DNA from 2 places in the Paenibacillus oryziterrae genome. Region 2 is predicted to be linked to the other one. Evidence: predicted binding sites of a transcription regulator. Region 2 holds the regulator's gene; the other holds the start of a gene.
What was found. The regulator LexA, encoded in region 2, represses DNA repair genes until DNA is damaged. The targets are predictions, from matches to a motif close to CGAACATATGTTCG.
Positions count from the first base shown of each region.

Region 1: the regulator LexA is predicted to act here: its motif matches at 1,334-1,347, upstream of ACAN55_RS04195 (putative DNA modification/repair radical SAM protein).

Region 1 covers NZ_JBGJZO010000002.1:410,184-413,602, reverse strand. Annotated here, with positions in the region: gene ACAN55_RS04195 (putative DNA modification/repair radical SAM protein) at 1-1,292, opposite strand, end outside; gene ACAN55_RS04190 (LacI family DNA-binding transcriptional regulator) at 1,458-2,477, shown strand; gene ACAN55_RS04185 (carbohydrate binding domain-containing protein) at 2,724-3,419, shown strand, end outside.
Region 2 covers NZ_JBGJZO010000001.1:205,137-208,555, forward strand. Annotated here, with positions in the region: gene ACAN55_RS01005 (hypothetical protein) at 1-67, opposite strand, end outside; gene ACAN55_RS01010 (LSm family protein) at 196-435, opposite strand; gene ACAN55_RS01015 (L,D-transpeptidase) at 546-884, opposite strand; gene lexA (transcriptional repressor LexA) at 1,011-1,637, opposite strand; gene ACAN55_RS01025 (LysM peptidoglycan-binding domain-containing protein) at 1,830-2,240, shown strand; gene ACAN55_RS01030 (DUF896 domain-containing protein) at 2,339-2,548, shown strand; gene ACAN55_RS01035 (hypothetical protein) at 2,598-3,119, shown strand; gene ACAN55_RS01040 (HAD family hydrolase) at 3,154-3,419, shown strand, end outside.

The sequences.
Region 1 (3,419 bases), on a different contig from region 2:
CTGAGTGCTGTTGATCCTGCTGCCGGCAGGGCCAGGAAATCTTTATCTTCGAACAGGGACAACTGCTCGACCTGCGGCTGCTGATATTGGGAGAGCTCTTGCCCTGACATGAGAGAGCGTAGCAGGGTGTGTTCCCCTACCTTAAGTCCTTCCAGTGCTTTACCCTTGCAAGTAATAAAGAATTGGGCGCGTTTGAGCACGACGCCGAGCTTCTTCAGCGCATGGAAATCCAAGGTTCCTGCTCTTCGTGCTTTTACAATCCGTTGAGCGCTTCTTACGCCGACACCCGGCACACGCAGCAGCATCTCATACGGTGCACGGTTGATTTCAACGGGGAACTGCTCCCGGTGGTTGATGGCCCAGCTGCATTTCGGATCCAGCAGCGGATTAAAGTTGGGTACGGCTTCATCCAGTAATTCCTTAGCCTCGAACCCGTAGAAGCGGAGCAGCCAATCGGCCTGATAGAGCCGGTGCTCCCGCAGCAGCGGCGGCTTGGTATCCGGTGAGGGCAGGAGTGAATGCTCGACAACGGGCGTATAAGCGGAGAAAAAAACGCGCTTCAGATTATACTTCCGGTAGAGCCCTTCCGTGAGCGTCAGAATCCGGTAGTCGGTATCCGGCGTCGCACCTACGATCATCTGCGTGCTTTGTCCTGCGGGAGCGAAACGGGGAGCATGGTTGTATTTGACGATATCCGAGGTATTCTCGACAATCTTATCTTTAATCAAATTCATCGGCTTCAAGATGGAATCTTTGCTCTTATCGGGAGCAAGCAATCCCAGACTTTCCTTGGAAGGAAGCTCGATATTGACGCTCATCCGGTCGGCCAGCAGGCCGAGTCTTGACAGCAGCACATCATCTGCACCGGGAATGGCCTTCACGTGGATATAGCCCCTGAAATGATATGTATTCCGCAGTAGCTCAAGTGCGGCGATCATCTGCTCGGTGGTGTAGTCCGGATTACGCATAATGCCGGAGCTGAGAAACAAACCTTCTATATAATTGCGGCGGTAGAACTGCATGGTTAGATCCGCGAGCTCCTCCGGTGTAAAAGCGGCACGGGGAGTAGCGTTCGACTTACGGTTGACGCAGTAAGCACAATCGTACACGCAGCCGTTGGTCATAAGGACCTTCAGCAGTGAAATACAGCGCCCGTCCGCCGCGAAGCTGTGGCAGATCCCCATGCTGACCGCATTGCCCATGCCTCCGGCCTGGCCTGCGCGGTTCGAACCGCTTGAGGTGCAGGCTACATCGTATTTCGCCGAAGCGGTTAATATTTGAAGCTTCTCCATTACATTCACGGTGAACCCTCCCTATAGAAGAAATTATAACCCGAACAAATGTTCCTGTCAAAATCAACTGGTGGTTGTCCGTTCATTTCGTTGAAAGAGCAGAATGGTCATGCTAGACTTACATATAACAATGGGAACCATTCCAAGAGATAGGACGAGCAGCAAATGGATGCTAATGAAATCGCCAGATTGGCAGGGGTATCACGCAAAACAATCCAGCGTGTGCTGAATGACCCGGATAACGTCCGGCCTGAAACTAGGGATAGAATTGTGCGCATGATGGAAGAGCATCATTATGAACCAAGTTCTGCCGCCAGAGGCCTGGTGAAACGAAAGGCCAATACTATTGGCTTGTTTATTATGCAGGACGAACGCAATTACCGTCTGTACCCGGACGATTTGTTTTACGGGGTTGTGGTGGGGGCAATCATCAGCCATTGCACAAAGCGTGGCTACCGGACCATGGTCACGATTGTGGACGTTTCCGATATCAAACCGATGATGAGCATGTACAGACAAAAAAGTATCGACGGCGGGCTGCTCATCAGTTGGACTAATGTCCAGCCGGTGGTTGAAATGGTAAAGGGAGCGGGATTCCTGATCGGCGTATTCGACCAGAACAACGTCCCAGGTTGCGTTCCGGACATTCCGATCCCGTATCTGAATAACCGCAAGAGCGCATACGAAGCGACACGATACATAATTGAACAGGGACATACCAATATCGGTATCATTACAGGAGATTTGAACAATCATGCGGGATCCGAACGTCTGCAGGGATTTCTGGATGCTGCCGGGAAGTATGGGATTAAGGTTCCGGAGAAGTTGGTATTTCACGGGTCCTTCACGGAGGAATCAGGGGTAGAAGCCATTGATTACTGGGTAGAGAATGATATTTTGCCGCGGGCGGTTTTCTGTTCCAACGATCTGACGGCCTATGGCGCTCAGCGCAATTTGCTGCAGCGGAATATCAGCGTTCCGGAACGCGTTGCTTTGATGGGATTTGATGATCTAATCGTCTCCCAATATATTCATCCGTCCTTAACAACCATGCATGTGCCCAGAGTGGAGATGGCGATGTATTTAACGGATTGCCTGATCGATAAAATTGAAGGCTTAGAAGAAATCCCTAATAAGCAGAACATTGAATTTGAGGCGAAGGTAATCATTAGAGAAAGCTTGTAATACTACAAGGATAAACCCCGGATTGACAAGCACTCGGGCCGGGGTTTATATTAAAAACATCACAATGTCCTACGTAGGACAATTTTTTAGCTCAAAAATGTCTTACGTGGGACATTACGTCTTAACAATCAGCAAGCGCTTACAATTACTTCGGTAAATGGGGTGGTCTGCAGTTACGAGACTGGGAATGGACGGTGCAGCAATCGTAGTAAGAATAACTTTGAGAATGAAGGGAGCTACAGATCGATGAATCATCAAAGGAAACGTAAAGTGACCGCGGCCGTCTTGGCATGTACGCTATTCATCATGGCCGCGTTGCCGGCTGCGGGAGCAAGCGCATCGGCCAAGCAGTATAAGGATCTTCCGGCTAATTATTGGGCTGCAAAGGCGCTGAATGAATGGTCCGGTTTAGGGATAATTCAGGGGTACACGGATGGAACGATCCGGCCCGGCCAGATCATCAGCCGTGCTGAATTTGCGGCGCTGATGAACCGTACGTTCAATTTTACGGAAATGTCTTCTTCAGCAGCGAAAGATATCCCAGCGGGATCCTGGTATTCGTCCGATATGTTGAAAGCGCTATCGGCAGGTTATTTCAGCCTGAATGCCAAGCAGAATGCCGAGCCAACCTTACCGCTGACCAGAGCTGAAGCGGCTGTTGCCTTAGATCAGATTTTTAAGATTAGTGCAGCAGATGTTGACGTGAAGATGGTTCAGTTCACCGATCTTACAAACACGGAGGCGGCAACCCTTGCTTCAATCAAGGCCTTGGCTGCCCAAGGGTATCTGAAGGGATTCCCGGATAGCACCTATAGACCAGGCACAACCATTACACGCGCTGAGCTTGCTTCGGTAATGGACCGGATGGTGGATCTGCTTGTGAACCAGGCAGGAACAGTTAAGGGCGGCCCGATTACAGGGAATGTGGTGGTTAACCGCGCC
Region 2 (3,419 bases):
GGACGGCAGCCAGCAGTAGAAGGGATACACCAATGAATGTGAACAGGTACATCAAGACAATCAGCATGTACGTTCATCTCCCGGATCAGAATATGAAGCATGAGCTCTCTATTAAATAGATATGCCTAGCAAGTGAAAGAATGCGCGGTTTCTTAGCAAAGAAAAACTCTCCTTAGATAAGGAGAGTTTAGGGAATTAGATCAGTGCAATAGCCAGCAGAGTGAACAAACTTAAGGTTAAAATCGGATTGGCATAATACCCAGGGTAAAATCCGGGATAAAAGGCCGAGGTTTTGACGTTGCCTTTGGAACCAGTCCGCAGATACACATTGTTCTGGTCAACATCTACAATGACACCTTCGTATTGGCGTCCGTCGACGGTCATGATACGTACTTTTTTGTTTTTACATCTCAAGCAATTGTAATATGCTTCCATAGATAGTTGTCGCCTCCTTTTCCTAATTAATTTATGGAGAAAGAGAACGATGGTAACGGCGGAGTTACCGGGGTCAATAGATTAAGCTGCACTTAAAGTCTTAGGCGATTCTATTGGCGAATGGTTACCCTTGTGCCGACATTCACCAGGGAAGCTAGTGTCAGCACATCGGCATTATACATACGAATGCATCCATGAGACACCTTTTTGCCGATCGAAGCTGGATTGTTGGTTCCATGAATGCCGTAATGCGGTTTAGAAAGACCCATCCAGAAAGCCCCGTACGGCCCTCCTGGATGGGCTTGTTTGTTGATAATAGTATATTCGCCTTCAGGTGATTGGTTTAACATGGTGCCTATTCCTACAGGGAACCCTCTTTTGACGATATCGTTATCCAGGAGATAAAGCATAAATTGGGATAAATCCACAATAATCCGAACATTGGGCATAGTCATCAGCACTCCTTTGCTAGCAGGATATGTGATGAAAGCTCTGGATGTTAAAAAAACAGCCGCTCCCCAAATGATGGGAAGACGGCTGTTTCAGTATCTTGAAATGATGAGTACAAATAATTCTTAATGAATGTCCCGAAACAATCCAACGACTTTACCGAGAATAGTTACACGGTTCAGACGAAGAGGCTCGTACACCGGATTCTCCGGCTGAAGGCGAATATGATCGCGTTCCTTGTAGAATGTCTTGACGGTTGCTTCATCTTCATCAGTCATAGCCACAACTATGTCGCCATTGTTAGCAGTCTGTTGCTGCCGGACGATTACGTAATCCCCATTCATAATTCCTGCTTCTACCATACTGTCACCGAGGACAGAAAGCATAAATACTTTGTTGTCACCTACATAATGAGAAGGAAGAGGGAAATAATCTTCAATATTCTCTGTAGCCATTATCGGAACACCGGCGGTTACCTTACCTACGACAGGAACACGTGTGACACTCTGTGCGAACTGGTGTACGTTGTCGGAATCATCCTGACCCAGAAGCTCAATTGCGCGAGGTTTCGTCGGGTCACGGCGGATCAATCCCTTCTTCTCAAGACGGTCGAGATGGCCATGAACAGTAGAGCTGGAGGCTAGTCCCACAGCTTCACCGATCTCCCGTACGGAAGGCGGGTAACCCTTGCTGCGGACCTCGTTACGTATAAATTCCAGGATCGCCAGCTGGCGACTCGAAATCTTTGACATCGGAATCAACCCCATATAGTAATGTTTGGGAAAATTATAACATAGAACTTCCGTTCGCACAAACATAAGTTCTAAATTTGCCTACTAAGAAATAAATAGGGAACAATTGTTCGAGAAAAGTATTGATTCAAACATGTGTTCGTGTTATATTGATTTTGGAAGTAAGAACAAGTGTTTGGAGGGCGATGAATCATGTTGAAATACAGTACTTACCGCAGCATTTATGAAGAGGCTCCGGAGGTTTCTAGTGGACATCGGTCCGCTTCAGGCAACGGAATAAGCTTCAGAAAGACAAATGTGAATTCCACGGGAGTAACTCAGCTGTTCCTTCAAGGTAATCTGATTAAGCTCCTAATGATTATAATGCTGGTGATTTCCGGATTTACTGTTGTTGGGAACGTTTTTGCTGGTTCGGTATCTATCGGCAGTCGTGAAGATAAACGCATTGTAGTTGAACCTGGAGATACGTTATGGAGTATTGCACTTAAGAACAAACCATCCGACATGAGAACAGCTGTATATATTGAAGGAATTAAAACGCACAGCGGGCTGGATACCAGTGACATTCAAGCCGGTGATATCTTATCTCTTCCTATATATTAAGAAGGATTTTCTATACTAGAGAGCTTGCAGGGGGAAGACCTTGACAAGCTCTTTTTCTCATGGCAAAGTTAGTATGAATTTATAAGGAGGGAAGAGCAGTGGATATTGATGAATTGGTCGCGCGGATTAACGAATTGGCACGCAAACATAAGACCGCGGGCCTGAATACTGAGGAATTGGCGGAACGTGCCAAGCTCCGGGAAATTTATCTGGGGAACATCCGCAGAAATTTCCGTGAACAACTGAACAACATTGAGATTGTTGATAATGACGGGCGTGAACAAGGCGACAAGGGATTGAAGCATTAATTCCTGTTACCTTTTCATAGATATTTAAGTATGACTAGGGGGAAATGACATGGCCCGTTCTTGGGAAAGAATGGTTCAACGCAACACGAAGCAAGCGAACAAGTTAAGAAAGAAGACGGGTAAGGATTCGATTCACGCCTATTCCACTGCCTCCAAGAACAGTGATGTTTACAAAGGACGTAACATTGTTCTCCCTGTAGTATTGCTCGGGCTTGGAGTTATGTACTGGTTAGTCGGAAGCATCGATGAAACAAGAGGCAATGGTTCCCTGATGAATTGGCTTGGAATCGTTCTTTATTTTGTTCTCGCAGCGCTTATTTTTTTCCGGCGTCCATACCTGAAGGTGGACCGTGCAAGACTCTCCACTTTTAAGTTTAACCGTGAGCGCTTTCTGGCTCCTGCGGATATCGAGAAAATCATTCTCTCCCGCCGCTCTGTGGTTATCAAGCACAAGAACAAACGGGCGAAGTGGGTGTTCTCCAAATTGATCAATCGTTATGCTACTGAGGCGATGGGCGTGCGCCTGGAGGAGTTCGCCAAGGTTAATCATATCACCTTAGAACACGAATAAAGAGACCGTAACTTGAGGGAGGGGAGAAATTTCAATGCCGATTAAAGCTGTACTGTTTGATCTGGACGATACGCTGCTGTGGGATGATCGCAGCATCGAGGAAGCATTTGAATTTACTTGCAAGTCGGCGGGGGAATCTATTGATCCCCAGGAGCTGGAAGCAGCGGTCCGCAAGGAAGCCCGCGGCCTTTATGAATCCTATGAGACTTTTCCTTTTACTCAAATGATCGGGATTAATCCCTTTGAAGCACTCTGGGGCAACTTTACTGCCGGAGAACAGGAAGAATTTCGCCAAATGGA